4 regions of the Arthrobacter sp. U41 genome follow, and region 3 is predicted to be linked to each of the others. Evidence: riboswitches for the same ligand, from Rfam matches in the RefSeq annotation. Region 3 holds a riboswitch; each other region holds the start of a gene.
What was found. A riboswitch is a leader RNA that binds a small molecule or an ion and turns the genes downstream of it on or off. The one in region 3 is predicted to bind S-adenosylmethionine.

Region 1: linked by a shared signal. The riboswitch ahead of ASPU41_RS19255 (aminotransferase class V-fold PLP-dependent enzyme) and the one ahead of ASPU41_RS04385 (DUF1737 domain-containing protein) in region 3 are both predicted to bind S-adenosylmethionine.
Region 2: linked by a shared signal. The riboswitch ahead of ASPU41_RS11880 (bifunctional o-acetylhomoserine/o-acetylserine sulfhydrylase) and the one ahead of ASPU41_RS04385 (DUF1737 domain-containing protein) in region 3 are both predicted to bind S-adenosylmethionine.
Region 4: linked by a shared signal. The riboswitch ahead of ASPU41_RS08280 (cobalamin-independent methionine synthase II family protein) and the one ahead of ASPU41_RS04385 (DUF1737 domain-containing protein) in region 3 are both predicted to bind S-adenosylmethionine.

The regions. Positions count from the first base shown of each region.
Region 1 covers NZ_CP015732.1:4,222,280-4,229,446, reverse strand. The annotation lists RNA gene ssrA (transfer-messenger RNA) at 1-83, shown strand, start outside; gene ASPU41_RS23805 (hypothetical protein) at 194-328, opposite strand; gene ASPU41_RS19280 (hypothetical protein) at 378-749, opposite strand; gene ASPU41_RS19275 (fluoride efflux transporter FluC) at 812-1,186, opposite strand; gene ASPU41_RS19270 (fluoride efflux transporter FluC) at 1,183-1,641, opposite strand; gene ASPU41_RS19265 (metal-dependent transcriptional regulator) at 1,671-2,384, opposite strand; gene ASPU41_RS19260 (class I SAM-dependent methyltransferase) at 2,487-3,245, opposite strand; gene ASPU41_RS19255 (aminotransferase class V-fold PLP-dependent enzyme) at 3,340-4,794, opposite strand; SAM riboswitch class IV at 4,829-4,942, opposite strand; gene hisN (histidinol-phosphatase) at 5,055-5,867, opposite strand; gene rsgA (ribosome small subunit-dependent GTPase A) at 5,969-7,084, opposite strand; gene aroA (3-phosphoshikimate 1-carboxyvinyltransferase) at 7,068-7,167, opposite strand, start outside.
Region 2 covers NZ_CP015732.1:2,608,829-2,615,995, reverse strand. The annotation lists gene ASPU41_RS11880 (bifunctional o-acetylhomoserine/o-acetylserine sulfhydrylase) at 108-1,424, opposite strand; SAM riboswitch class IV at 1,488-1,603, opposite strand; gene ASPU41_RS11875 (VOC family protein) at 1,818-2,456, shown strand; gene ASPU41_RS11870 (CPBP family intramembrane glutamic endopeptidase) at 2,617-3,390, opposite strand; gene ASPU41_RS11865 (histidine phosphatase family protein) at 3,456-4,136, shown strand; gene hutI (imidazolonepropionase) at 4,140-5,348, opposite strand; gene ASPU41_RS11855 (NAD(P)/FAD-dependent oxidoreductase) at 5,360-6,478, opposite strand; gene ASPU41_RS11850 (glycine C-acetyltransferase) at 6,549-7,167, opposite strand, start outside.
Region 3 covers NZ_CP015732.1:921,985-929,151, reverse strand. The annotation lists gene ASPU41_RS04395 (O-succinylhomoserine sulfhydrylase) at 1-975, opposite strand, end outside; gene ASPU41_RS04390 (rhodanese-like domain-containing protein) at 976-1,395, opposite strand; gene ASPU41_RS04385 (DUF1737 domain-containing protein) at 1,392-1,700, opposite strand; SAM riboswitch class IV at 1,714-1,828, opposite strand; gene ASPU41_RS04380 (aminodeoxychorismate lyase) at 2,008-2,967, opposite strand; gene cls (cardiolipin synthase) at 3,061-4,536, shown strand; gene ASPU41_RS04370 (chorismate-binding protein) at 4,583-6,628, opposite strand; gene ASPU41_RS04365 (low molecular weight protein-tyrosine-phosphatase) at 6,625-7,167, opposite strand, start outside.
Region 4 covers NZ_CP015732.1:1,774,001-1,781,167, forward strand. The annotation lists gene ASPU41_RS08275 (uracil-DNA glycosylase) at 1-365, opposite strand, end outside; gene ASPU41_RS08280 (cobalamin-independent methionine synthase II family protein) at 521-1,729, opposite strand; SAM riboswitch class I at 1,741-1,844, opposite strand; gene ASPU41_RS08285 (adenylosuccinate synthase) at 2,141-3,430, shown strand; gene ASPU41_RS22610 (hypothetical protein) at 3,776-4,252, shown strand; gene ASPU41_RS08295 (RNA polymerase sigma factor) at 4,340-4,888, shown strand; gene ASPU41_RS08300 (hypothetical protein) at 4,885-5,649, shown strand; gene ASPU41_RS08305 (CoA-binding protein) at 5,810-6,307, opposite strand; gene ASPU41_RS08310 (O-acetylhomoserine aminocarboxypropyltransferase/cysteine synthase family protein) at 6,304-7,167, opposite strand, start outside.

The sequences.
Region 1 (7,167 bases), 1.1 Mb from region 3:
GAGAAAATCCAACGCAAACTGCGCCCGGAGAAGCCCTGACAACACGACATCGGACGGGGGTTCAATTCCCCCCATCTCCACCATACGGAGCGCCGGAGACGGCGCTCCACCCCGTAGAGTTCCACACAAAAGGCCGGAAGCGTCAGCTTCCGGCCTTTTGTTTTGCCTGGGCGGCTCGGCTGGCGAGCAGCGCTCAGCGCTTCTTGATGTGGGCGACCGGGTCCGCGTGCGTTTCCGCGACGTTCCTGGACTTCTTCTCGGCCCGTTTTTCCTTGATGGTTTTCACCGGTTTCTTTGCCATGCTCCGGTGCGGCGTCTTGTCAGGCATGTGGGCGCTCCCTAACGGCAGGGGGCCGGAATGGCCCCGTGATATTAAGTTACGCCTCGGGCACCGCAACGTCCACGATGCCGACAAAGCGGCTGCCCACGCCCTCATACTCGCTGCGGACCAGCCCGGCGCCGGCGGCGGGGATCTCATACGGAGCGTGGTGCGCGCAACACACATAGGTGAAGTCCGGCCACCACTTCTTCGGCCGGGCTGCCTCGGAGAATCCGCAGACAGCGCACGTCAGCTGGACCCAGATGGGGCGTTTGCCGGTCCGGTTGGCTTTGGACTGAAGGAGCCACGCCGGCGGGTTGTCCAGGAGTTCGCCGAGCTCGGCGTCGCTCAGCCGGGGCGGGATGCCGTGACGGTGGGCCATCTCCAGCGGAATATCAAGGATCTGGGCAGCAACACGACGGGTAACCATCCTTTAACGATACGGGATGGGAGGGTCCCCAAATCGCCCACAGGACGCCGGCGTTAGGCTCGTCACAGAGACGTGAGCGCCACTCCGAGCGCTGCTGCCGCCAGTCCGGCGACCAGGTTGGCGGCAACATTGAGGCCCGCGGCGCGGTACCGCGTCTCGCTGACCAGCCGCACCGTGGCGGTGGTCCAGGAACTGAAGGTGGTCAGGCCGCCGGCGAGCCCGGTCGAGAGGCCGGACTGCCACTCGGCGCCCAGGCCCAGCCGGGCCGTCATCCCCATGGCCGCGCCAATGATCAAGGAGCCCGTCACGTTGACCACCAGGGTCGCCCAGGGCCAGTGCGGGCGGCGCCCCGGGTGGTGCGCAAACCAGGAGTCGACGGCGAAGCGCAGCAAGGCGCCCGCGACACCGAAGACTGCCACCAGTAAGGCCGTGATCATGAGGCCCCGCCGCTCAGGTCGGCCAGGGCCTTGCCGGTTTTCCACCCGGCGGCCGCGGCGCCGAGCCCCAGGACCAGTGACAGCCCCAGATAGGCCATCCAGCCGGTGTGCAGTCCGCCACGGAACTGCTGGTCGATGGAGAACACCACGGCCGAAAAGGTCGTGAAGGAACCCAGCAGCCCGGGACCCAGACCGGCACGCAGCCAGAAGGCGGTCTTCGGCCGTGCGATCCAGACCGTGGTGAGGGCCGCCAGGACAAAGCTGCCCACGATGTTGATCACCAGGGTCGTCCACGGGATGGTGCCGGCGGCCTCGGGGAACACCAGTCCGGCCCCGTAGCGCAGCTCCGTTCCGATCAGGCCGCCAACGGCGACGGCGGCCCACGCCCGCCAGCCTGGCAGCCCGGGCCGGGCCCCGGCAGCCGCCGGTGCTGGTGCCTTGGCCGCGCGCTTCATGCCGCGGCTCCGGTCGGTGCGGGCCGCATTCAGGGCCGCTTGAGGCTGCAGCCGGGATGGGCAGTGTCGCTGTGGACCCAGAGGGCGGACGCGACTTCCTCGGCGAGGTCGAACTCCTGCCGGGTGCCGCCGGAGCCGATCCGCACGACCAGGGCGCCGCCGAAAGGCTTCCGGCCCAGCACCTCGACGTCCGCGTCCAGCCCGATGTCCTCGGCGGAAAGATAGCGCAGCAGTTCGGGGTTCTCGTCGCTGATCCGGGTGATGCGGCCGGTGTGCCCGTCATCGAGCTCACTCATCCGGTGGGCGGCGGGCATCAGCACGGAGCCGTCCGCTGCCGGGATCGGATCACCGTGCGGGTCCCGCACCGGGTTCCCGAGCTTGGCCGCCATGCGTTCGATGAAAGTGTCCGAGACGGCGTGTTCCAGAAGTTCGGCCTCGTCGTGGACCTCGTCCCAGCGGTAGCCGAGTTCCCGGACGAGGAAAGTCTCAATGAGCCGGTGCCGCCGGACCATGGACAACGCCAGCCGGACGCCGTCGGCCGTGAGCCTGATGGCGCTGTAGGGCTGGTGGTCCACGAGTCCCTGGTCCTTGAGCTTGCGGACCATCTCGGAGACCGAGGAGTTGGCCACGCCGAGGCGCTGGGCCAGCTGGGTGGAGGTGATGGGCTTGTCCTGCCACTCCGTGAAGGAGTAGATGACCTTGACGTAATCCTCGATCGAGGAGGAGGGCGGACTGGTCTTCACAGCAACCAGCCTACTATCAGGCGGCGCCGGAGACCGGCAGCCACAGCAGGACGAGGCGGACCGCCACGACCAGGACCACGCTGTCGACGGCGGCGGGCGGGATCAGGCGCGGACTGCCCGCCAGCTCTGCGTCAGGTAGGGGAGCGGGAGGACCTCGCCGGGGCGGTGGCCCAGATGTTCGTGCAGGTACCAGTCGAGGTTGCCCAGCACCTTGGCCCGGGTCGCCTCGCCGGCCGCCAGATAGTAGCTGCGGGACTTCGTCAGCTCCATGATCTCCGCAGTGCGCACCGGATCCTCCCAGCGGGTGAGATGGCTCTCCAGCCCGGTGAATTCCGGACCCAGCGGCGGTTTGAAGTGCGGCTTGTGGACATCGCCGGCATGCATGATCCGCGAGAGCCGGTGCACCCAGGGAACGGACGTGTCCAGCTGATTCCAGATCAGCCCCAGCACGCCGTGGGGGCGGAGGATCCGGGCGATCTCCGTGCTGGCCAGGAGGGGATCGCACCAGTGCCAAGCCTGCGCGACGGTCACGAGGTCGAAAGCTTCGGCGGGCAGCCCGGTGTCCTCGGCGGTACCCTCGACGGCGGTGACGCCCGGCAGTGTCCTGCGCAGCTGTTCCAGCATGTCGGCGGAAGGGTCCACGGCCACCGTGTGCAGGCCGCGTGCCACCAGCAGCGCCGTGAACTTCCCGGTTCCGGCGCCGACGTCCGCGGCGTCCTTCGCGCCGGCGGGAATCAGCCAGTCGGCCGAGTCAGCGGGGTAGCCCGGGCGGACGCGTTCGTAGTGTTCCCCGCCGTCCCGGAAGCTCTGCCCCAGCTTCTGGCGCCGCTCCTGGTGCAGTTTGGGTCCGCCGCGTGCCACGTGCGTTCTCCTTAGGCAGGTCCGGATGGGTACCTTCCGAATTTACCGCACGAAGCACGGGCCGCGTTTCCTTGGCTTTGCCCCCGCCGGGCCATCAGTCCAGCGTGCAGGGCGCGGCGCCGGCGGTGCCGGGTGTGTTGGGAGCCCAGTGCGGGTAGCTGCGGGTGTCGTTGGACGGCACCCAGCGTCCGGCGTCCACCACATAGTCCCAGCCGAGGCCGGTCCGGCGCAGGTCCTGGATTCCGGCGAGCAGCCGCTCGGCGTCCTCCAGCCGGGAACCCAGGCCGAAGCTGGCCCGCAGCGATCCGGAGGGCAGCCCGAGCCGCCGGAGCAGGGGGTGCGCGCAGAAGCGGCCGTCGCGCAGACCGATGCCGTGTTCGGCCGACAGGTAGGCCGCCACCAGGCCCGCGTCGTAGCCCTCCAGCGAGAAGTTGACGACGCCGATTGTGCCGGTGCCCGGCCCGGTGCCTGCGGGCGCATCGAAGGAAGCACTATCCGAGAAGATCTGGTGCACCCTGACGCCGTCGATCCGGGCCAGGCCCTCGACGAGGAAGGACCGGATGGCGTTTTCGTGCGCGTGCCACTGTTCCGCGTCAAGGTCGGCAATCACCTGGGTGGCGCGGGCCAGGGCGGCGGCGCCAAGGACATTGGGGGAACCGCCCTCGTGCCGGGCAGGACCGGTGGTCCAGCTGACCGTGTCGATCCGGGCATCCTGGACGGCTCCGCCGCCGGCCAGGTGCGGTGTGCCGGCGTCGAGCCAGTCGGGACGGCCGACAAGCACTCCGGCGCCGAACGGTGCGTAGAGCTTGTGCCCGGAAAAGGCGAGATAGTCGATGCCGTCCGCCGCGATATTGATCCGCCGATGCGGCGCCAGTTGCGCGGCGTCGACGACGATCCGGGCGCCGAATTCGTGGGCCAGGGCGGCCAGGGCCCGGATCGGCAGGATCTCTCCGGTGACGTTGGAGGCGCCGGTCACGGCGAGCAGGCTGACGCCGCCGTAAGCGAGTTCCCCGCGGAGCAGTTCCAGCGTCGCGGCCAGGGTGGGAGCGGCGATGACGCTGCGGTGCGGCACGCTCTGCCACGGCAGGAGGTTGGCATGGTGTTCGATGTCGAGATAGAGCACCTCGCCGGTGTGGGACCCGTCGGCGACCGGCAGGCAGCCCGCCAGCAGGTTCAGGGAATCGGTGGTGTTCCGGGTGAAAATCACCGAATCGTCCGGGCGGCCGCCGACGAAATCCCGGACAATGCTGCGGGCGTTCTCGTAGACCGAGGTGCTGATCTGGGAGGCATAACCGGCGCCGCGGTGGACACTGGCGTAGTACGGCAGGATCTCGTTGAGGTACGCCGAAACCACGGACAGGGCAGGGGCCGAGGCGCCGTAATCCAGGTTGGCGTAGCGGACGCTGCCGCCCTGAATGAGGGGGGCCTGGATCTCGGCGCCGGTCACCGCGGCCAGGGGCCGGCGGGCGACGGCGAACCTCGCCTCGTGGAGGGTCTGGCCGGCGCCGGACGGCAGTTCGGCAGTGGCAGGAAAAGTGGCAGTCGTCATGGGACCTCGCTCGAAAAGGACCCCACGCACCGGGGATCCGCGCTTGCCGGGTCCGTTCCGGACCGGCCAGGTCGTCACCCGGGGCACCCCACCGCGAATGGAGGGTTGCCGGCCAGCAAACCGGGGTTTAGCGCTGGCACTCGTGACCTGCTTCGAGCCTAGGACATCCGTGCGGGAGCGGAAAAGACAGGGCCCTTATGTGAAGCGCTTTATTACGGCACGGCTCCGGGAGGTGCGGTCGAAACGGCCGCCGCCAGGGCCTAGAGCAGGTCGTCCAGCCCCGGGTTGAGGCGTTTGAGGACCTCCGAGTGCAGGATGGAGTTGGTGGCGAGGGCGTTGCCGCCGAAGGGGCCGTCCTCTCCTTCGAGGGAGGTGAAGCGTCCGCCGGCCTCCGTGACGATCGGAACCAGGGCGGCCATATCGTAGAGGTTCAGTTCAGGCTCGCAGGCGATGTCGACGGCGCCTTCGGCCACGAGGCAGTAGGACCAGAAGTCGCCGTAGGCGCGGGTGCGCCAGACTTCCTCGGTCAGGCCCAGGAACTCATCGAGGTTGCCGCGCTGCTTCCAGCCGCCCAGACTGGAGTAGGACAGCGAGGCGTCCGCGAGCTTGGAGACGTTGGAGACCTTCAGCCGGGTGGCGGCGGCCAGCGACCGACCCATGTAGGCGCCGGCGCCCTTGGCAGCCCACCAGCGTTTCCCCAGTGCCGGGGCGCTCACGACGCCGACGACCGGCTCGCCCTCGTCGACGAGGGCGATCAGCGTGGCCCAGACGGGGACGCCGCGGACGAAGTTCTTGGTCCCGTCGATCGGGTCGATGATCCAGCGGCGGGAGCCGTGGCCGGAACTGCCGAACTCCTCGCCCAGGACGGCGTCGCGCGGCCGGGAGCGGGACAGCTGGCCGCGGATGGCTTCCTCGACGGACTTGTCGGCGTCCGTCACCGGCGTCAGGTCCGGCTTCGTCTCGACCCGAAGGTCGAGTGCCTTGAAGCGGCTCATGGTCTGGGAATCTACGGAATCTGCCAGTACATGGGCAAGGCGCAGGTCATCGTTGTAGCTCGAAGCGGGTTGACTCATGGTTCCAAACTACCGCCAAAGCGGGCGCCCTGGCGGGAGGCCGGGTGGCTGCGCCGCCGGAGGCGGCCCGGCACAGGGCGATCCGCGCCCCGATTGCCCGCTCAGGAGACGGTGCCCAGCTCCTTGACGTCCTGTGCTTCCATCCGCGGGTCCGTCCCCAACAGGCGGCGCAGCGAGCTGAGCCGGGCCGGGCCGGATTCGCCCGCGTGGCCGGCGGCCACCCAGGCGTCCACGCCGCAGTTGACGGCGCTGGAGTCGTGCTTGCAGCCCCGCTCGCAGGCGTCGGTTCCGGGTTCAAGGTCCGGGAAGGAGTGCAGGATCCGGTCGGGGTCCACGTGGGCCAGGCCGAAGGAGCGGATGCCGGGGGTGTCGATGATCCAGCTGCCTGCGGGGGCGTCGTTGACCTTCAGGGCTAGCGCCGAGGATGACGTGTGGCGTCCGCGCCCTGTGACGGCGTTGACACCGCCGGTGGCGCGCTCGGCGCCGGTCAGCGCATTGACCATGGTGGACTTGCCGACGCCGGAATGGCCCAGCATGACGGTGACCTTCCCGTCCAGGTAGGCGCGCAGCTGGGAGACGGCGTCCTTGTCCAGCCGGGCGGACAACCCGTCGTCCGAGCGGGCATCGATGCCGGAGGCTGCGGAGTCCGCCGTCTTGGAGATGATCACGGGGAAGGCGAGGTGCTGGTAATTGGCGAGGAGCTCCGCGGGATCCTTGACGTCGGCCTTGGTGACCAGCAGCAGCGGCTCGATCCCGGCGTCGTACGCGGCCACAAGGGCGCGGTCGATGAACCCGGTCCTGGGCTCCGGATTGGCAGCTGCCACCACGATCACCAGCTGGTCGGCATTGGCGACGACGGCGCGCTCGATCGGGTCCGTGTCATCGGCACTGCGCCGCAGCAGGGTCTTGCGGTCCTGGATCCTGACCAGACGGGCCAGGGTGTCGGGCTCGCCGGTGACATCCCCGACGAGCGAGACAAAGTCGCCGGCCACGACGGGGTTGCGGCGCAGCTCCCGGGCCCGGGCGGCGATGATTTTGCGCTCCTCGGGCGTGCCCTCGGCGACGACGGCGGTGTAGCGTCCCCGGTCAACGGTGATGATCCGCCCGGTCACGGCGTCGTCGTAGCTAGGTCGGTCCTTGGTGCGGGGCCGGGTGCCCTTCTTGTTGGGCCGGATCCGGACGTCGGATTCGTCCCAGGAGTCAGTGCTGCGTGCCACCGGCGGCGTCCTTCTTTGCGGGGATGGCGTCTGCGGGGGCTGCACTTCCGCCGGCGCCCTGGGCGAGCATGGATTCCCACAGC
Region 2 (7,167 bases), 1.7 Mb from region 3:
CGGCGGCCAGGTGGCGAAGATTGTGACGCCCGTATGACTCCCCGCGTTAAACGCCTGTCCCGGCACCCGCGCCACAAGGGCGGGGATGCCGGGTGCCGGGAGCTCGCTCAGGCGGTTTTGGCCGCGCGGAATCCGGCGTCAAGGTCGGCGAGGATGTCATCGATGTGCTCCAGGCCCACGGAGAGCCGCACGAGGCCGGGGTTCACGCCGGCCACGGTCTGCTGTTCGGCCGTCAACTGGCTGTGGGTGGTCGACGCCGGGTGGATGACGAGGGAGCGCACGTCGCCGATGTTCGCCACGTGCGAGTGCAGTTCAAGGGCGTCGACGAAGCGCTTTCCGGCCTCGGCTCCCCCGGCGATGTTGAAGGAAACGACGGCGCCGGTCCCCTGGGGACCGTACTTGCGTCCGCGCTCGTACCAGGGGCTGGAGGGCAGCCCGGCGTAGGCGACGGATGCGACGTCGTCCCTGGCCTCGAGCCATCCGGCGACCTTGATGGCGTTCGCGACATGCCGCTCCATGCGCAGGCTCAGCGTCTCGATGCCCTGGGCGATGAGGAAGGCGTTGAACGGGGACACCGCCGATCCGAGGTCGCGCAGGAGCTGGACGCGGGCCTTGAGGATGTAGGCGAGGTTGGCGCCGAGGGCCCCGTCCGCGCCAAGGTCCCGGGCGTAGACCAGGCCGTTGTAGGTGGGGTCGGGGGTGTTGAAACCGGGGAAGCGCGCCGGGTCCTTGCCGAAATCGAAGTTGCCGGAGTCCACGATCACACCCGCGATTGCGGCCCCGTGGCCGCCGAGGTACTTCGTGGCCGAGTGCACCACGATGTCCGCACCCCACTCGATCGGCCGGATCAGGTACGGGGTGGAGAGGGTGTTGTCCACGATCAGCGGGACCCCGGCCTCGTGCGCCACCGCCGAGATGCCCTCGATGTCCAGCACGTCCTGGCGGGGGTTCGAGACGACCTCGCCGAAGAACAGCTTGGTGTTGGGCTGCACGGCCTCACGCCACTGTGCCAGGTTGTCGGGGTCCGCCACGAAGGTGACGGAGATGCCGAACTTCTTCAGCGTATGCGCCAGCAGGTTGTAGGTGCCGCCGTAGAGGCTGGGGCTGGCCACCACGTGGTCGCCGGCCTCGGCGACGTTGAGGATCGCGAAGGTTTCCGCGGCCTGGCCGGAGCTCAGCAGCAGTGCCGCGAGCCCGCCTTCCAGGCTGGCCACGCGCTGCTCCACCGCGTCCTGGGTGGGGTTGCCGATCCGGGTGTAGATGGGAGCCAGTTCGGCCAGGGCGAAGCGGTTGGCGGCGCTCTCGGCGCTGGGGAAGACGAACGACGTCGTCTGGTAGATCGGCAGCGAGCGGGCGCCGGTGGCGCTGTCCGGCTCCTGGCCGGCATGGATCTGGCGGGTTTCGAAGGACCAGGCATTGGACATCGGGACACTCCTCGAGATACCGGGCACAGGCAACCCGGGGCTCGTTGGCCCGGGCCGGCGCTGGCGCCGCGCTTGCCTTCCGGCGGGTGCCGGACGGCCAGGTCCTCACCCGGGGCACCCCACCGCGATACGAGGGTTGCCGGCCAGCAAGCCGGGGCTGTGTGCTGGCACTCATGACCTTGCCCCCAGTCTAGGAACCGGTTCATGGCTGTGGATAGCTTTGTGACGAAGATGAAGTGGGGCGGCCGGCGGGGGCGATGGGGCCCCTGCCGTCCCCCGTTGACTGCCGTTGACAAGGAACGATGCTGGTCCCGGGGCCGTGACATCGGAGATCCCACCACGGTAAGGGGCACCTAAGCTGAGAGCCCCATCACAAAGTGCCAAGATGAAGGCATGCGCATGGATCACGTCTCTTACGCCTGTGAACAAGATGGCCTCGCTGCCACCACCGAACGAATTGCGTCTGCCCTCGGCGTCGAAGCCGTGAAGGGCGGAGTACACCCCAGATTCGGGACCCGCAACATGATTATCCCGCTCGCGGGACACAAATACCTCGAGGTCGTGGAGGTCCTGAACCACCCGGCCTCGGACAAGGCACCCTTCGGCCAGGCCGTCCGTGCACGCTCCGAAGCAGGCGGCGGCTGGATGGGCTGGTGCGTCGAAGTGGACGACCTGGCCCCGTTTGAGGAACGCCTTGGCCGGTCCGCCGTCAGCGGCAACCGCAAGTTCCCCGACGGCCGCGAACTGGTCTGGAAGCAGATCGGCATCCTCGGGCTCATCGCCGATCCCCAGGTCCCGTACATGCTCAAGTGGGAAGGCGATCCGGAACTCCACCCGTCGAAGGCCTACGAGAGCAACGTCAAGATGTCCGCCCTCACGATCGCCGGCTCGGCCGAGCGGGTCACCGAATGGCTCGGTGTTCCGGTCGAAAAGCCGCTCGAAGACGTGGCCGTGAACTGGCTCGCTCCCCGCGGGACACCCGGTATCCTCTCCGTCACGTTCGAGACGGCCTCCGGCGCCGTCACGATCTAGCACTCCACCGCCCCACACTTCGGCCGCCATCAGCGGGTGCCAACGACGTCACCCACCGATGGCGGCCGAAATCTTCTAATACAGGCGACGCGGGGTCACTTCGCGCCCATCCGGAGCCTCCGGATGGGCGCGAAGTGACCCCGCGTTGCGTTGTGCACATTCAGCCCAGGCCGATGGCCTTGCCGAAGAGGCTGAAGCCCACGAAGGCCACGATGTCCAGCACCGAGTGGGCGATCACCAGCGGCATCACCCGCCGGGTTTTGGTGTAGGCCAGCGCGAAGATAACGCCCATGACGGCGTTACCGATGAACGGCCCGAAGCCCTGGTAGAGGTGGTAGCTGCCGCGCAGCATCGAACTGGCGAAGATCGCCAGCGGCAGGCTCCAGCCGAACTTGCCGAGCCGGTCCAGCAGGTAGCCCACCACGATCACCTCCTCGACAATCCCGTGCCGGATCGCGGAGAGCACCAGCACCGGCACTGTCCACCAGTAGGCGTCCAGCGCACTGGGGATAATCGCCGTCGTGATGCCGAGCGCACGGCCTGCGGCATAGAGGCCCAGCGACGGGATGCCGATCAGAGCCGCCAGGCCGAACCCCTGCAGCAGGTCCCTGCCGGGGCGGGCAAAATTGAATCCCAGTTTCCGGAACGCGCTGACGCCGTGGCCGCTGCTTCCGGACGCCCGGTGTTCGGTCAGGAAATAGATCACCAGGACCACCGGCACCAGGGCGAAAACGATATCCAGCAGCTGGTAGGTGAGGTCGAAGTATTCGCGGCTGCTTTGCGAACGGTTCAGGGTGGAGGTCCCCTCCGCCAGCGGCGCCCGGGTCATCTTGTCCAGCAACTGAACGACCGAATACACGGCGGACTGCCCCAGGGACAGGCCCAGGACGATCCAGATTTCTATCCGCAAGCGGCGGCGGGAGGGAACCAGCATGTTCCTATCTTGCCCGGTCTTGTCTTGCCCTGCCTTACAGGCGTTGCCGCCTATGCTTGGGGTTTATGAGTGCGCCCGGGAAAATCATCATGATCCGGCACGGCCAGTCCGCCGCCAACGCCGACACCTCGATCTATAACCGGGTGCCCGATTACCGGATCCCGCTCACCGACCTCGGCATGGAGCAGGCGCGGGCCGCCGGCGAGCAGGTTCGGCGGCTGCTGGACGGCCGCCAGGTCTGTGTGTATGTCTCCCCGTACCTGCGTGCCTACCAGACGCTTGAGGCGCTCAACCTCGGCCCGCTGATCGAGCGGGTGATCGAGGAGCCGCGGCTCCGGGAGCAGGACTGGGCCAACTTCCAGATCGCCGGTGAGATCGAGGACCAGAAGGAACTCCGCAACGCCTACGGCCACTTCTTCTACCGCTTCCGCGAAGGTGAGTCCGGCTCCGATGTCTATGACCGGATCTCCTCCTTCATGGAGACCCTGCACCGCCACTGGTCCAAACCGAGCTACGCCCCGAACGCCCTGTTTGTCACCCACGGGCTCACCATGCGGCTGTTCTGCATGCGCTGGTTCCACTGGTCCGTGGAGTACTTCGAGTCCCTGAACAACCCGGACAACGCCGAGGTCCGCACCCTGTACCGCACCCTGGACGGCAAGTACGAGCTGGACAAGCCGTTCAGCCAGTGGGAGGACCGGCGGGTCGATGAGACGGTGCTGGACGCCCCGCCGATGTTCTTCTGACCGTCAGCGGGCGCGGACGCCCGCGCGCCAGACGGCGTGGGTGAGCGGGATGCCGGGCCGGTAGGCCAGGTGGGTGGCCGAGGGCGCGTTCAGCAGGTGCAGGTCCGCGCGGTGGCCGACGGCGATCGAGCCGACGGCGCGTTCGCCGTCGGCGTCCTTCCCGGACTCCCGGCCCAGGGCCAGGGCGCCGCCGTAGGTCGCGGCGCGCACGGCCTCGTGGACGCTGAGGCGCATCTGGAGCACGGCGGTGGTGACGCAGAACGCCATCGAGCTGGTGTAGGAGGTGCCTGGGTTGCAGTTGGAGGCCAGCGCCACCTGCACGCCGGCGTCGAGCAGTTCCCGGCCCGGTGCCAGCGGCTGGCGGGTGGACAGATCGCAGGCCGGCAGGCACGTGGCCACGGTGCCGCGCCCGGTGCCGGACTCCGCGTCCCAGCCGGACCAGCTGGCCGCGAGGGCACCGACGTCGGCGGCCGAGAGGTAATTCACGTGGTCCACGCTGGCCGCACCGAATTCCACCGCCAGCCGGACTCCGGGTCCTTCACCGAGCTGGTTGCCGTGCACGCGCAGGCCCAGCCCGGCATCCCGGCAGGCCTGGAGCACGCGGCGGGACTGCTCCTCGGTGAAGGCGCCCCGCTCGCAGAAAACATCGGCCCAGCGCACGAACGGCCGCACGGCGGCGAGCATGGGACCGCAGACCAGGTCCGTGTACTGCTCGGCCTCGATCCCCGCAGGCACCAGGTGGGCGCCGAGGTAGGTGACCTCGTCAACCACCGTGGAGGCGATCCGGGCGCTGCGGGCTTCGTTTTCGACGTCCAGGCCGTAGCCGGTCTTGGTCTCGAGGTAGGTGGTGCCCTGCGACACGGCCTCCGCCACCCGGCCCATGGCGAGCCGGGTGAGGTCGAAGTCACCCGTGGCCCGGGTGGCGCCGGTCGTCACGGCGATCCCGCCCGCGCTGTAGCTCTGCCCCGCCATCCGGGCCTCGAACTCGGCGGTCCGGTCGCCGGCGAAGATGAGGTGGGTGTGGGAATCGACCCAGCCCGGGAGCAGGGCGCGGCCGCCGGCATCGACCGACTCGTCGGCGGCCGGCGCGTCCGCCGCCGGCCCGAGCCAGGCGATCCGTTCACCCTCGACCAGCACCGCCGCGTTTTTCAGGACGCGGTGTTCCCGGTCCTGGGTCATCAGCTCGGCGATGTTGGTGATCAGGGTGCTCATGGGTCCATTCTTCAGCGCCGGATGGACCAGCGCGTCGCCGCCAGCGTCTCCGCTGTCCGGGATGCCGGACCGGCCGCCGGTGGAGCGGCATTGGCGGCTCCCTGGCCGGCGAGGATGAGTCCGGCAGCCAGTTCGGCGATGCCGGAGGAGGTCTGGAAGCCGTAACCGCCCTGGCCGGCGAGCCAGAAGAATCCGCGGGCCTCGGCGTCGAATCCCACCACCGGGACGCCGTCGGCGGCTTCGGTCCGCAGCCCGGTCCAGGACTGGCGGACGCCGCGGATGCCCAGGGTGGTGACAGCGTTGAGCCGGGCGACGAGTGCCTCGATGTCGTCCGGGTGCGGCTGCGCGTCCTCGGGTCCGCTCGGCACGGACTCGGAGGGCGAGATGAGGACCTGCTGGCCGTCGCGCCGGAAGTAGAACGACTCGTCCGCTGCGGCCACCATGGGGCTGCTCTCCGGGAGGGGATGGTCGACGTCGACAATCGCCGCGGTGCGCCGGTACGGCTGCAACTGGACCTTCTCGACGCCGCTAAGCACGGCCAGCTCGTCGGCCCAGGCGCCGGCGGCGTTGACCACGACGGCGGACTGGAAGCCTTCCTGCCCGGCGCCGAGTTCCCAGCCGGAGCCGAGGCGCTGGGCCGAGTGGACGCGGGCGCCGGTGATGATATCCACGCCGCCGGCTTCGGCGCGGCGGCGGTGGTCCTCGAGCAGCAGGGGCGCGTCGCAGGCGAAGGAACCGGTGTCCAGGCCGGCGGCGGTGAAGGCATCCGGGCGCAGCGCCGGGCAGAGCTCCACGGCCTCGGCGTGGCTGATCGGCTTCATCTGGCCGCTGGCCTTGTCCCGGACGGCGGCCTCGTCGCCGACCAGCATGAAGCTGCGCGGTGAGAGCACGTGTTCCGCCCGGGCGGCGTCCTGGGCGGCGATCAGTTCGAGGGTCCGGAGGGTGAGCTCCTGGACCACGGGAGGGCCGTAGCTGGGAATCAGTTGCCGGGCCGAGCGCGCCGAGGCGTGGTAGGCCAGGGACTGCTCGGCCTCCACCAGGGCGACGCTGCACTTCCCGGCGAGGGCTGAGGCAAGGGACAGGCCGGCGACACCGCCGCCGACAATCACGACATCGTAATTAGCTGACATGGTCCCATCCTTGCAGACGGAAACGGTTGCTGCGCCGTTTGTGGCACCGCAACCTCGGATCCGGCCCTGCTTAGCCCCCGACGGCTGCCCGGCTGCGCACGAAGGCCTGCACACACGCCTCCACGTCCTCGGCGCTGTGCGCCGCGGAGAGCTGGACGCGGATCCGCGCGGCGCCCCTGGGCACCACCGGGTAGCTGAACGCGGTGACGAAGACGCCGTTGTGCAGCATGGCATCCGCCACCTTGGCGGCCATCACGGCATCGCCGAACATGACCGGGACGATCGCGTGCTCGCCCGGGAGCAGCTCGAAGCCCTCCTCGGTCATCCGGCTCCGGAACAGCCCGGCGTTGGTGAAGAGCCTGCTGCGCAGTTCGCCGGAGTTCTCCACGAGGTCCAGGGCCGTGAGTGTCGCCGCGACGATGGCCGGGGCCAGCGAGTTGGAGAACAGGTACGGGCGGGCCTTCTGGCGGAGCATGGCGACGACTTCGCGGCGGCCGGAGACGTAGCCGCCGGAGGCCCCGCCCAGGGCCTTGCCGAAGGTGCCGGTGTAGATATCCACGCGCTCCGAGACCCCGGCGTGCTCCGGGGTGCCCGCCCCGCTGGCGCCCATAAAGCCGACGGCATGGGAGTCGTCCACCATGACCATGGCATCGTATTTTTCCGCCAGATCACAGATCGCTTCCAGCGGG
Region 3 (7,167 bases):
CGAACGCCCGGCCGACGGGGAGAGCTCGAAGGTCAGCACCGTGCCGCCGGCCTTCATCTGCCGCGCGGCCAGTTCGAACTGCGGATGGGACGGCAGCAGCGGGTACTTGACCCAGCTGACAGCGGGCTGCTCCTCAAGCCATCCGGCCAGCCGCAGCGCGGAGGCGGAGGAATGGTTCACCCGCAGGGCCATCGTCTCCAGCCCCTTGGTCAGCACCCACGCGTTGAAGGCCGAGAGCGCCGGGCCGGTGTGGCGCATCAGCTGCTTGACCGGGCCCCCGATGAACTCCTTCGTGCCCAGGATCGCGCCGCCAAGCACCCGGCCCTGGCCGTCGATGTGCTTCGTCCCGGAATACACGATCACATCCGCACCGAAGTCCCCGCAGCGCTGCAGCAGGGGAGTGGCAAAGACATTGTCGACGACGACCGTCGCCCCGGCGGCGTGCGCCAGTTCGCTCACGGCCGCGATGTCCACGATTTCCTGCATCGGGTTCGACGGCGACTCGAAGAAGACCGCCGTCGTGGGTTCCGAGAGCGCCGACCGCCACTGCTCCAGGTCCGGGCCGTCCACGAAGACCGTCTCCACACCCCAGCGGGGAAGGATTTCGTTGAGGATCACGAAGCAGGAGCCGAACAGTGAACGGGCCGCGACCACACGGTCGCCGGCGGCCAGCAGGGCGCCGAGGGCGGTGAAGACCGCGGACATCCCCGAGGCGGTGGCGAAACATGCCTCGGTGCCTTCGAGCAGCCGGAGCCGTTCCTGGAAGGTGGCCACCGAGGGGTTGCCGTAGCGGGAGTACACGAAGCGCTCGTCCTCGCCGGTGAACGCCCGCTCCGCGGCGGCCGCGGATTCGTAGACGAAGCCGGAGTTCAGGAAGATCGGCTCGGACGTTTCCTGGAAAGCGGTGCGGTCGAGTCCGCCGCGGACAGCCTGGGTGTCGGCGCTCCAGCCGGCGGCGTCAGGGTTGAAGCTCACTTAGTGCTTTCCGGACTGGGTGGGAAGGCCGCGGTTCTTCCAGCCGTTGACAGTGCGCTCGCCGTCGCGGTCCGGTTCGCCTTCGAAACCTTCGAGGACGTTATAGGAGGTGTAGCCGGCCTCCGTCGCGGCGACCGCAGCGGCGATGGAACGGGCACCCGAACGGCACAGGAACACCAGCTCGTTGCCTTCGGCGCCGGCGGCCTGCTGTTTCAGCTGCGCAACGAACTGCGAATTGGGGATGCCTCCGGCAAGATTCCACTGGATGAAGAGCGGATCGTTCCGTTTCCCGCCTGCGGGGGCGGTGTCCGGGGTGCCGATGTGGGCCCATTCGCCCTCGGTGCGGACGTCCACCAGGATGGCGCCGTCCTCGAGCTTGGCCCAGGCCTGCTGCGGGGTGAGGTCCCCGGCGTAGCTCACGCGTGGCCCTCGCCGTCGAACTCAAGATCATCCACGGCGTTGGCGACGGCGGCGTCGGCGCTGGCGATTGCCGCCGGCAGCACGACGGCCTGGGCCACGATGACGCTGCCGCCGTTGAATGTGGCTGCCGGGCTGCCGTGCAGCACGTAGCCGTCGGCCAGGGCGGCCGAGACGCGCTCGCAGAAGGCGCGGTCATCGGGGCCGGTGAACAGGCGGTACGCCAGTTTCTCCTCGGCGGACCCGTGGAGTGCGGGGGACGGGGCTGGTGCTGTACCGGGGACAGCGGGGGCGGACGCGTCAGGCATGACGGATCTCCTTCTTTCACGCTTGCAGCTCGAATGGTCGATATGCCGAGTATTCACCTGAGGCACCCCGCCGCGAAAGGGAGGGTTGCCGACCGGCCAGTCAGGGCTTGGCGCCGGTTCTCATTACTCACCAAAAAACGTAACACCTCCGACGCCGGCCCGCAGACCCGCCGTCGTCATGTTAGGTAACGGGACCAACTGCAACGCGGGGTCACGTAGCGCCCATCCGGGGCCTCCGGACGGGCGCAAAGTGACCCCGCGTTGTGGTCGGCGTTGTGGTCGGCGTTGGGGTGGGTGCGGGGCGGGACTACTCGATGGTGGCGTAGAGCGCGTTCAGTTCCGCCGTGAGTTGCCGGCGCAGCTCCGGCGTGCCGATTTCCTTGCCGTCGATGTGGTTGACGGGCGCCAGCAGCCGGATGCTGGAGATCAGCCACACGGCGTCGGCGTCGTACAGGTCATGGGGTTCCAGCGGGCCGTAGCCCAGCTCCCAGCCGGCGGCCTTGGCCGCAGTGAACAGGGCTCCCTGCGAGGTGCCGGGGAGGATCCCGCTGTCGAGCTGGGGCGTGATGAGCCGGCGGACGGTGCGGACCCCGCCGGCCCCGTCGTCGGAGGTTTCCAGGTGCGCGAGCAGAACGGTCGACGTCGGACCCTCCAGGACCCGGCCGTCCGCGGAGGTGAAGATGACGTCGTCCGCGCCCTGGCGGTGCGCGTAGCGCAGGGCCGCCATGTTGACGGCGTAGGAGAGGGTCTTGGCGCCCATCAGCAGCCACGGGGCCCGTTCCCCGACATCGCTGTCATAGCCGCGGTCCAGCAGGATGACGTCGACGCCGGTCTCGCGCTGGCGTCTCCCGGTGGGGCCGGGGGCGGAGGCCTGGACCCAGCAGGTGGGCCCGGCCGCCCCCTCGACGCCGCGGGTCACGAGGAGCTTGACCACCAGTTCGTCGTCGTTGACGGCCGCGGCGCTGGGCGCATGCTGGCGCCGGTATTCGCTGATCGCCGTTGCGATGGCCCGGCGCCAGGCGCCCTCCGCGGGGATGTCGAGCTCCAGCAGCCGGGCGGACCCGGCCAGCCGGTCCAGGTGTGCCTGGAGCTTGCGGGGCTGGCCGCCCACTGCCAGCAGCGACTCGAAGACGCCGTCGCCGCGGGTGGCGCCCTGGTCCGTCGCCATCAGCTGCGGCTTGGTCGCATCGGCCAGCCGGCCGTCGTCGAAGGCGGGATCCAGGAAGACCAGCACCGGGACGGGGGCGGGAAGGGCAGGAGAAGTCATGGCTTCAGCTTAGTGCGGCAGGCCGCGGGATAGGATTTGAAGATTGCCCGTTCCGGAACTATTCCGCGGGTCTGGAACTTGAGGGGTTCGCCTGTGCTGTGGCCATTTTCCCTGGCGGAAACACTTCCGTCCTGGGTGATCCTGATTCTGACTGTGGTTGACCTCGCCATCCGGGTGCTGGCCCTCGGTATCATCCCCGGAAACCGCCGTCCCACCACGGCCATGGCCTGGCTGTTGATCATCTTCTTTGTTCCGGCCGTGGGCCTGGTCCTCTTCCTGCTCTTCGGCAATTTCCGGCTCTCCCGCAAGCGCCGGTCGCAGCAGGATGCGGTGAACGCCCGGGTGCGCGCCGGCGCCTCGGAACTGGCGATGCTGGAAAGCAGCTACGAGGGCCCGGAATGGGTGTCCTCCGCGGCGGAACTGAACAAGACCCTGGGCTCCCTTCCCATGGTGGACGGCAACCACGTGGAGCTCCTGCCCGGTTACCCGGACTCGATCAAGGCCATGGCGGCCGCCGTCCGTGAAGCTGAATCCTTCGTCAACGCGGAGTTCTACATCATGAGCTCGGACCACATCACGGACGATCTGCTGACCGCGATGGAGGAAGCCGCAGAGCGCGGCGTCGAAGTCCGCCTGCTGTTCGACCACCTGGGGACGCTGCGCATCAAGGGCTACCGCAGGCTCATTGCCCGGCTCAAGGCCAGCAAGATCCGCTGGCGGCCCATGTTGCCGCTGAACCCGCTGCAGGGGCAGTGGCGCCGGCCGGACCTGCGCAACCACCGCAAGATCATGGTGATCGACGGCGAGGTCGCCTTCACCGGTTCGCAGAACCTGATCGAGCCCTCCTACAACAACCCGCGTCACCGCAAAGTGGGCCGCGAATGGGTCGAGCTGATGGCGTGCCTGCGCGGGCCGATCGTCACCACGCTCAACGTCGTCTTCGCCACCGACTGGCTCAGCGAAACCGACGAGTCCCTGGAAGGCCAGCTCGCGCACCGGCCCGAACTGCACGCCGGCAACATCACGGCGCAGGTGGTGCCCAGCGGCCCCGGCTTCATCACCGAAAACAACCTGCGGCTCTTCAACACGCTGATCTACTCGGCGCAGCGCAAAATCTCGATCTGCAGCCCCTACTTCGTCCCGGATGATTCCCTGCTGTATGCGGTGACGACGGCGGCGCAGCGCGGCGTGGACGTCGAACTCTTCGTCTCGGAAAAGGGCGACCAGTTCCTGGTCCACCACGCCCAGCAGTCCTACTACGAGGCGCTGCTGGAGGCCGGGGTGCGGATCTACCTGTACCAGGCGCCGTTTGTGCTGCACGCCAAGCACTTCACCATTGACAACGACGTGGCCGTGCTGGGCTCCAGCAACATGGACATGCGCTCCTTCTCGCTGAACCTGGAAGTCTCGGTGATGCTCCTGGGCGAGGACATCGTGCGGCGCATCAGCGCTGTTGAGGATGCCTACCGGGCGATCTCGAAGGAACTGATCCTTGAGGACTGGATGAAGCGGCCGATGGGCGTCAAATACGTCGACAACGTGGCACGGCTGACGGCCACTCTGCAGTAGCCGCAGGCGCGCGGGTGTGCGCCTGCGGCGGCCCGCGCGGCCGGCGTCAGCCGGCGGGGAACTCCGCGCCGAGCGCCGACAGGACCCCGAAGGCCTTGGTCCGGATTTCCTCGTACTCCTCCTGCGGGGAGGAATCCGCTGTAATCGCGCCGCCAACGCCGAGGCTGAGTCCCGCGCGGCCGCCGGCCTGCTCGGTGCGGACGAGGGTCCGGATCGCGACGGCCAGGTCGGTCGCGCCATTGAGCGAGAAATAGCCGATCGCGCCGGAGTACACACCCCGGGGCGCGCCCTCCAGCCGGTCCAGGATGGCCATGGTGCTGACCTTCGGGGCGCCGGTCATGGACCCGGCAGGGAAACAGGCCGCGACGGCCTCGGCCCGGGGCATCCCGGGCCTGAGCCGGGCATCGATGGTGCTCACCATCTGGTGCACCGTGGCGTAGCTTTCGATCGCGCAGAGCCGGCTGACCGACACCGAGCCGGGCACGGCGAAGTGACTCAGGTCGTTGCGCAGCAGGTCCACGATCATGATGTTCTCGGCGCGGTCCTTCGGCGAGGATTCGAGCTCCTGCCGCAGCAGCGCGTCCCGGGCGGGATCGGCGTCCCGGTGCCGGGTGCCCTTGATCGGCTCGGCGCGCATCCCGCCGTCGGCCGCGATCCGCAGGAAACGCTCCGGCGAGGTGCTCGCCACGGTGAGCTCCCCGAACCGCAGGTAGCTGGCGAACGGGGCGGGATTCCGCCGGCGCAGTGCCAGGTAGGCCTCCCGCGGGTCCAGGGCGGCGGCGGGAAGCTCTGCGGTCAGTGCGGTGGTCAGGCAGACCTCGTAGGTGTTGCCCTCGGTGATCTCGTACTGGGCCTCGGTGATTTTGGACTTGTAGGAGACTTCCGAGTCCCGCGCGGCAAAGTCCAGGGGGGCGTGGCCGGGGGCGGATGGTTCGACGGCGCCGCCGCCCGCCCCGGGGTGTCCGGTTGATGCCTCGACGGCGGCGCGGGCCGTCTCCAGCCAGTCCCCGGCGTCCGCGCTGTCCAGGGCCAGCAGCCAGACCGCGCGCTCCACATGGTCCAGCACCACGGCCCGGCCGGCGAACAGCAGGCAGGCGTCCGGGGTTTCGGCCGTGACGTCGCTGCCGCCGGTCTCACGTTTGAGTTCGTAGCCGAGGTAGCCGAGCCAGCCCAGCGTGAACTCGCAGGGGTAGCCCTCGGGGCCGCGGAGGGCGCGGCGGCCCCAGACTCCGTCCAGCCAGCGGAAGAACGGCCCTTCGGTCCGGACCAGGGCGTTGCCTACGCTCACCTGGGTTTTGCCCGAACTGTGCCGGACCGACTGGCCGAACGGGCCGCCGTCGTCCGCCAGGATGCTGAAGCGGCTCCGTTCCGCCGCGTCGCCTTCCGGCGGCAGGGAGGAATCGAGCCAAACGGCGTTGGCCGAGTGGCCGAAGAGGGACTCGAACAGCCGGGCAGGGTCCGGCGCGGCCTCGATCCGTTCGGCGCGGAGCTCGAGGCCACGGCGGGCGGCCAGCTCCGGCAGCAGCACCGGGGACAGCGCCGGCAGGTACTGGAGTGCCTGCAGCACGTCCGCCGGAGCGGCGCCGTCGGCAAGGTTCAGCACCCTGACACCAGCCTGGGCGGGAACGTCGTCCCCGGCCAGCCACTCCTTCTCCTGGGCGGCCCACTGGTCCCAGTAGGGTTCGTAGCTGTCGCCGTCGCGGGCCAGGGCCCTGGTGCGCCGGTCCTGTTCGGGCGAATCGACCCAGATCACCGCGGAAAGGAAGGGGCGTGCGGCCTCCGCGGCGGCGCCCACGCCCTCCACAAGGACGATTTCGGCGGGCTGGGTGGTGCGGACGTCGCCGTCGTAGTGCGCCTTCCAGTCCCAGCTGACCCACTCGGCCGGCGCACCGCGGTGCAGCGGGGCCAGAACCGTTGAGACGTAGCGTTCGATGCCGGCGGCGAGTCCGTTCCAGCCGGGGTAGATGTCCTCAAGATGGAAGAGGGAAACCTTGTGGTGCTCGCGGAGCCGGGCCGCCAGTTCGATCGCCAGGGTGGTCTTGCCTGCTCCGGACCGTCCGTCGATGGCGATGATAACGGGTGCGGGGCTCATGAAATAGAGCGTACCCGCTGCCCTGCGTTGCCGGGCTGTTGTCCGTCCGGCCCTCGACGCTGGTCGAGTTCTACCCGGACGTGCGCCACGATCCCGGGAAGGGCAGCGCGGATCAGGGTCCAGGTGAGGTCGAAGTCCGCGTGGCCGCCGTACCAGGGGTCCTCGATGCCTTGGTCAAGGGGGTCCTTGCCGGCGACGGCCGGATCGAAGCTGCGCAGCATTCGAATCTTGGCCAGGGACGCGCGGTCAGGCGCCGCCTGCTGCAGCCAGCCGAAGTGGTCCACGTCCAGGGCCAGGATGAGTTCGCGGCTCTGGAACCACTCTGCCCGCCATTCGCGCGCCACGTGACGGTCCGAGGAGATGCTGTGGGCGGTGAGCTTGCGGGCGGCCCGCGGGTCGATCGGGTGGCCCACCTCATAGGCCGTGATTCCGGCGGAATCCACCACCGCCCCGGCCAGGCCGTCCGCGGCGAGGGCCTCCGCCAGCATCAGTTCGGCCATCGGCGACCGGCAGATGTTCCCGGTGCAGACCGCGATGAT
Region 4 (7,167 bases), 850 kb from region 3:
CCGGCGGAAATCTGGTCCGGCGTGAACTTGCCGTTGGGCTCGCCCGGGACGTACCAGGGGTGAACGTTCCACGGCATTACGTACTCGGGGCGCAGGCCCAGCTTCCACTGGACGCCGAGCAGGCGGGTGGCGGCTTCCTCGTCACCGGCAGTGATGAAACCCGACTCGTCCTCGGTTCCGATGTTGGAGAAGAGGCTGATGATGCGGCACTCGTCCACGTCGTGCATCGGATCCACATACGGGACATTCATGCCAGCTTTGGTTGCCTGCAGCGTGTCGCACAACTCGTTGACGGCCGCGACGCTAGGTTCGTAGCGGCGGCTCAGAAGCTGTTCGCGGGAATTTTCAGTGGCCAAGGCTGTCATATATTGCTGAGTCTCCTGCGGGATTGGTGAAGCTGCCAGACCGTCCGGGGGCACGCCGAATACGGTGTGGTTTGAAAATGTGGTGTGGACCGATTCCTGGTCGATCCTTATTAGTCTATCAAGCCCTGCGAAATGCCGGGTCGGCCGGAGGCCTCCTACCAGAGCCGCGCGGTGGCGCGGCGGGCGCCTTCACCCAGGGATTCCAGCTTGGCAAAGGCGATTTGGGGGTGCACCCGGCCGCCGAGACCGCAGTCTGTGGAGGCAATCACATTTTCCCGGCCCACCAATTGGGCGAAGCGTACGATCCGGTCAGCGACCAGGTCCGGGTGCTCGACGACGTTGGTGGCGTGGGAGACGACGCCGGGGATGATGACTTTTCCGTCCGGGAGCTTAGTGTCCTCCCAGACGCGCCATTCATGCTCGTGGCGGACGTTGGCGGCCTCGAACGAGTAGCCGCCCGCGTTGACCTGCAGGACGGAGTCGATGATGTCCGCGAAGGGGATGTCCGTGGTGTGCGGGCCGTGCCAGGAGCCCCAGCAGACGTGCAGCCGGATCTGTTCCTGGGGGAGGTCGCGCAGGGCCCAGTTTGTGGCCTCGACCCTGAGCTGGATGAACTTGAGGTAGTCGGCCAGGCTCGGTTCCGGGTTGATCTGGTCCCAGCTTTCGGCCAGCGAGGGGTCGTCGAGCTGGACCGTGAGCCCGGCGTCGATGATGGCCTTGTATTCCTCGCGCATGGCGTCGGCGCAGGCGTAGAGGAGCTCCTCGTCCGTCTTGTAGTACTCGTTGGCGACGCGGGCGCAGGAGCCGGGGGACAGGGAGGCCACGAAGCCCTCGGACAGCCCGGCGGCGGCCATCCCGGTCTTGAGGTTGGCGATGTCCGAGCCGACGAGCGCCTGACCGGTGTAGTGCAGCGGGCCCGCGATCTTCGGCTGCGTGACGCTCTTGCGGTGCGCCAGGATCCCGGAGGACGGATCGTTGTAGGCATCGTTGAACTTCTGCCGGTCGCGCCGGTCCGGGAAGGAGGTCAGCACGATGTTCCCGGGGCTTGAGCGGTGCACCGCGGCGTCCGCCCAGCGGTCCACGTCCGTGGGCACGAGCCCGCCGAGCCGGCTGAACGAGTAGTTCCACCAGGCTCCGTAGTCCACCGAGCTGGACATGGTGTGCCCGTATTCGCCGTCGTTGGCGATCTCGATGCCGAGGTCTTTCTGGCGCTGCACGATCTCCACCACGGAGGTTTCCAGCAGGTCCAGGAACTCGGGGGTGATGCCGTCCGCTTCCTTGGCCTCGTTCGCGGCGATGAGCTCGGGGGTGCGGGGCAGCGAACCGGCGTGGGTGGCGCGGATATGGTCGGTGTTCTGGAGCATGGGGTGCTTCCTTTCCATCGGTCCTGGCGGTAGCACCTTTGCCGTCACAGGGCAGTGTCCGGCAGGGTTGCTGCGGCGTCAACGGTTCAGGTCCCTCGGCCGCTCGGGATGGTCAACTCTTACTTAATTCCACCAAGAGACCCCGCGCAAGCCCTGACGCCGATGTTCCCGCAGGCTGGACACCGGTCGCCGGCGCAGCCTGCGGGAAGTCCACCGGGAAGTCCATTGGATGGTCAAATGAGTCGCCGCCACCGCTATCGGCTAAACTTGGGTGGTAAGAGCCCCGGACTCTGGCGTTGATGGTAAGAGCACAGCGGTAGATTCGGGGCATTCTCATGAACGGCGCTGAGCTCCGGTGAACACCCTGGTGAACCACACGGAATTCGGCCCGAACGAATGGGGGAGGATCCCATGCCAGCAATCGTGATCGTCGGAGCCCAATGGGGCGACGAAGGCAAAGGTAAAGCCACTGACCTGCTTGGTGGCCGCGTCGACTACGTCGTCAAGCCCAACGGCGGCAACAATGCCGGGCACACCGTCGTCGTAGGCGGTGAGAAGTATGAGCTCAAGCTCCTTCCGGCCGGCATCCTGAGCCCCAACGCGGTTCCGATTATCGGCAACGGCTGCGTGGTGAACCTCGAGGCGCTGTTCCAGGAGATCGACGGCCTGGAAGCGCGCGGCGCGGACACCTCCAAGCTGCGGGTCTCCGCCAACGCCCACCTCGTGGCGCCCTACCACCAGGTCCTGGACAAGGTCACCGAGCGGTTCCTCGGCAGCCGCGCCATCGGCACCACCGGACGCGGCATCGGCCCGGCCTACATGGACAAGGTGGCCCGCCTCGGCATCCGCGTCCAGGACGTCTTTGACGCCTCCATCCTGCGCCAGAAGGTCGAAGGCTCGCTGCGCCAGAAGAACGAACTCCTGGTCAAGGTCTACAACCGCCGCGACATCGAGGTGGATGAGATCGTGGAGTACTTCCTGTCCTTCGCCGAGCGCCTCCGCCCGCTGGTCATCGACAGCACCTATGTCCTGAACACCGCGCTGGACGAGGGCAAGGTGGTCCTCATGGAGGGCGGCCAGGCCACGTTCCTGGACGTCGACCACGGCACCTACCCCTTCGTGACCTCCTCGAACCCGACCGCCGGCGGCGCCTCCGTGGGCTCGGGCATCGGCCCCACCCGCATCTCGCGCTCCATCGGCATCATCAAGGCGTACACCACCCGCGTGGGCGCAGGTCCTTTCCCCACGGAACTGTTCGACGACATGGGTATGTACCTGCAGAAGACCGGCGGCGAGTTCGGCGTCAACACCGGCCGGCCCCGCCGCTGCGGCTGGTACGACGCCGTGCTGGCGCGGCACGCCTCCCGCGTCAACGGCTTCACGGACTACTTCGTCACCAAGCTGGACGTGCTCACGGGCATCGAGCAGATCCCGGTCTGCGTGGCCTATGACGTCGACGGCGTCCGGCACGACGAAATGCCGATGACCCAGACCGAATTCCACCACGCCAAGCCCATCTTCGAGTACTTCGAAGGCTGGACCGAGGACATCACCGGCGCCCGCACCCTGGACGACCTTCCGGAGAACGCCAAGAACTACGTGCTGGCACTTGAGAAGCTCTCCGGCACGCGCTTCTCGGCGATCGGCGTCGGCCCGGACCGCGACCAGACGATCGTGATCAACGACCTGATCAACGACTGAACCACCAACTGCTGACGCACGACGGCGGCGGGTCACCTGCAAAGGTGGCCCGCCGCCGTTCTCGTTATGGGCTGTTTCGGCCCCCGCGCAGAGCCGGACCAGCCGGGGAAAAGAAACTTCCGCCCGATGCGTAACCTTTCGGGGCACCCCAGCGATTACTCCTTTGTAAGCGCCGCCGGAGGATGGACCCCCACCAGAACCCGGCCGGCCTTCCACTGCAAGTGCAGGCCGGCGCCGCGCCCCCCATGCGGCGCCGACCAGCCTTCCACCGAAAGCGCGGGCTGGTGACAGCCCCGACAGGGCCTCAGCCGGCCTTCACACAAAAACAAAGGATGTACCTTACCTATGAAGAGTGTTAGCACGACCACCAAGATTGCCGTCAGCGCCGCGATTCTCGCCGTCGGAGGATTCTCTGGCATCGGCCTGGCCAACGCGGCCCAGGTTTCGAACACCCAGCAGGCTGAAGTAACCCCCGCCGTCCCGGCAACCCCTGCGGTTCCGGCGACCCCCGAGCTTCCCGCCGAGCCGGCCGTTCCGGCCGTCCCCGCCGTTCCGGCTGCTCCGTCCGTTGACGGCTCCGCCGAGGGCGACGCCAGCGTTGAGGGCACCGAAGGGTCCGCCGAGGGCTCCCTCGAAGCTGATCAGGACGGCGTCTCCGCCGATGGTGCCGCCAACGCCAAGGGCGCTGCCGAGGCCATGGCCCACGCCGACGTGACCGTCGCCGTCCCGGCAGTACCGGGTGCCAAGGGCGAGCCGGCCACCCCGGCCGTGCCGGCCATCCCGGCCCTGCCGTCGGACGAGCTGCCTGAGCTCAACAAGTAGGCATCAACCGCCTCCTTGGAGGCACCCGGGGTGCGGCCGCTAGACTTGCCAGGGCCGCACCCCAGCAGTAACCGGAAGGACAGCCTCTTGGCAGAACAGCTAAGCGATGACGAATTGTCAGCAGCCTTGGCTGGCGAGCCCTCAGGATTTAGCGCTGTCTACACGGTCATTTCGCCCGCGGTGCTCGGATACTTCCGGGCCCGCGGGGTGGAAGACGCCGAGGCACTCACCCAGGACGTCTTTGTCGATATCCTGCCGAAACTGGCCAAGGTCACCGGGGGCCACAGCGGCTTGCGGACCTTCATCTTCTCCGTCGCCCACGCACGGCTGGTCGATCACCGCCGTCGGGCCGAACGCACGCCGTACCTGGCCGAATACGATCCCCGGGATGACACACGGTACGCCCCTTCCGCCGAGGACGAGCTCCTGGGCTCGCTGGGCGGCATCGCGGATTCTCTTGCCCGGCTCAACGAGGAGCAACGGGAAGTGCTGGTCCTGCGGATCGTCGCGGACCTCTCCATCGATCAGGTGGCCGGCATCATGGACAAGTCACCGGGTGCGATCAAGCAGCTTCAACGACGCGGGCTCAGCGCCCTGCGCGAACTCGTCACCGAAAAGGACCACGCAGCATCATGACCGGAACCCGCGAACCCCAGCAGGATGGCAGCATCCAGGCGATGCTCCGTGATTCCGGCCTCGAATCAGCCTCAGAGCTCCGCAGTTCGCTGGAGGAGCTCCGTGCCCTGGTCCCGGAGCGGGCCCCCGCGCCCCGCGCCGACCTCGCGGCGCTGCTGGCAGCCGGCAGCGCCGCTGCCGCTGACGGTTCTGCCGCTGACAGGTTTGCCGCCGCAGGGACTGCCGCGCTGGCGTCGGTGCCGGCTGCGCCGGATTCCGCCGAATCCCTGCCGGCCGGGGTCACGAGCCTGGCCGAGCGCCGGGGCAGCAAGCGCAGGCTGGCAATCGTCGGCGGCGCCGTGGTCGGTGCAATGACTCTCGGCACCGGCGCCGTGGCGGCCTCCAGCGAGGACTTCCGCGACAGCGTCAGCCACTCAGTGGGCATCATCTTCCAGCCGTCCGGCGGGACCGCCGGTTCAGCTCCACAGCCTGCCCGCCCGTCACCGTCGGACGTCCCGGCTCCCGCGCCGTCGAACGCAGCGGGCGCCGTCGCACCGCCGGTGGTTGATGCTCCGGAGGCGCCCGGATCAACGGCAGTTCCGGTGACGCCGGTTGCGCCTGGCCCTCCGCCTGCTGTCGGCCGCGGCGGAGTCCTGCCGTCGCCGCCCCACCGCCCGGTCGTACCGGGGACACCCGCGCTCCCCGGCGCCGGCGAGGACCACGACCTTCCCGCGGTGCCGGCTCTTCCCGGAGTCCTCCCCACGCTCCCCGTCCAGCCCTAGCGCACCCCATCCAGCCCTGGTCCGTCCAGTTCGCGGGTGACGTTCAGGCTCGCCGTTTCGTTACGGCGAGCGTGAACCTCACCCGCGAGTTCGGCATCCGGACCTGCGGGAGGCGCTGCGTCCGGGCCTGCGAGTTCGGCATCCGGACCTGCGGGAGGCGCTAGGCCAGGACCTGCCGCTTCGAGGAGATGACCCCCGTGTCGAAGCCGGCCAGGTGCAAGCCGCCGTGGAAACGGGCATGCTCAATCTTCACGCAGCGGTCCATCACGACGTCGAGTCCGGCAGCTTCGGCTTCCTTCGCCACATCCTCGTGCCACGAGCCCAACTGAAGCCACAGCGTCTTGGCACCGGCCGCGATGGCCTCGTCCAGGACACCCGGCAGGTCGTCGTGCCTGCGGAACACGTCCACGATGTCCGGGCTCTCCGGCAGGTCCGCCAGCGAGGCGTACGTCGGTTCGCCCAGGATCTCCTTCACCACAGGGTTCACGAAATACACCTTGTAGCGCGTGGAGGACTGCAGGTACGTCGCCACAAAGTAGCTTGCCCGGGACGGCTTGTCCGAGGCGCCAACGATCGCGATCGACTTCGCCTGCCGCAGCAGGTTCAGCCGCTCCGGAGCGGAGGGCCCGGTCCAGGTACGGGTTTCTTCGCCGCTCATGAGAGTGCTCCAATCGTGCAGGTGTCGGCCGGAAGTTCGTCGGGATGTGCCGCTTCCGCGGATACACTTTCGGCCGTCCCGGTTGTTGCGGCGTCCAGGGCCTGGTCCAGGTCCCAGAGGATGTCCTCGATATCTTCCAGCCCGATCGAGATCCGGACCAGGTCCTCGGGGATTCCGGCGGACTCGAGCTGTTCCGGGCTGAGCTGCTGGTGGGTCGTGGAACCCGGGTGGATCACGAGGGTCCGTGAGTCGCCGACGTTGGCCAGGTGCGAGGCCAGCTGCAGGGACTCAATGAACTTTTGCCCGGCCGCGCGGCCTCCCTTCACGCCGAAGGAGAACACCGAGCCCGGTCCGAGCGGCAGGTACTTTTTGGCCCGCTCGAAGTGCGGGTGCGAGGGCAGCCCGGAGAAGTTCACGTAGGCCACACGCTCATCGGCCTCAAGCCATTCCGCCACGGCCTGGGCGTTCTTGAGGTGCTCGTCCAGGCGCTGCGGGAGGGTCTCGACGCCCTGCAGGAGCTGGAACGCTGACATCGGCGACAACGCGGGTCCGATGTCACGCAGCTGCTCGCAGCGCAGCTTGGTCAGGAACCCGTATTCACCGAAGTTCCCCCACCAGGAGACGTTCCCGTAGGAGGCCACCGGCTCGGTCATCGTGGGGAACTTGCCGTTGCCCCAGTCGAAGCGGCCGCTCTCGACGATCACGCCGCCCAGCGTGGTGCCGTGCCCGCCGAGGAACTTGGTGGCCGAGTGGATCACGATGTCGGCCCCGTGTTCGATCGGCCGCACGAGGTACGGCGTGCTCAAGGTGGCGTCGACGACGAGGGGGATGCCGGCGTCGTGCGCCACCTTTGCCAGCCC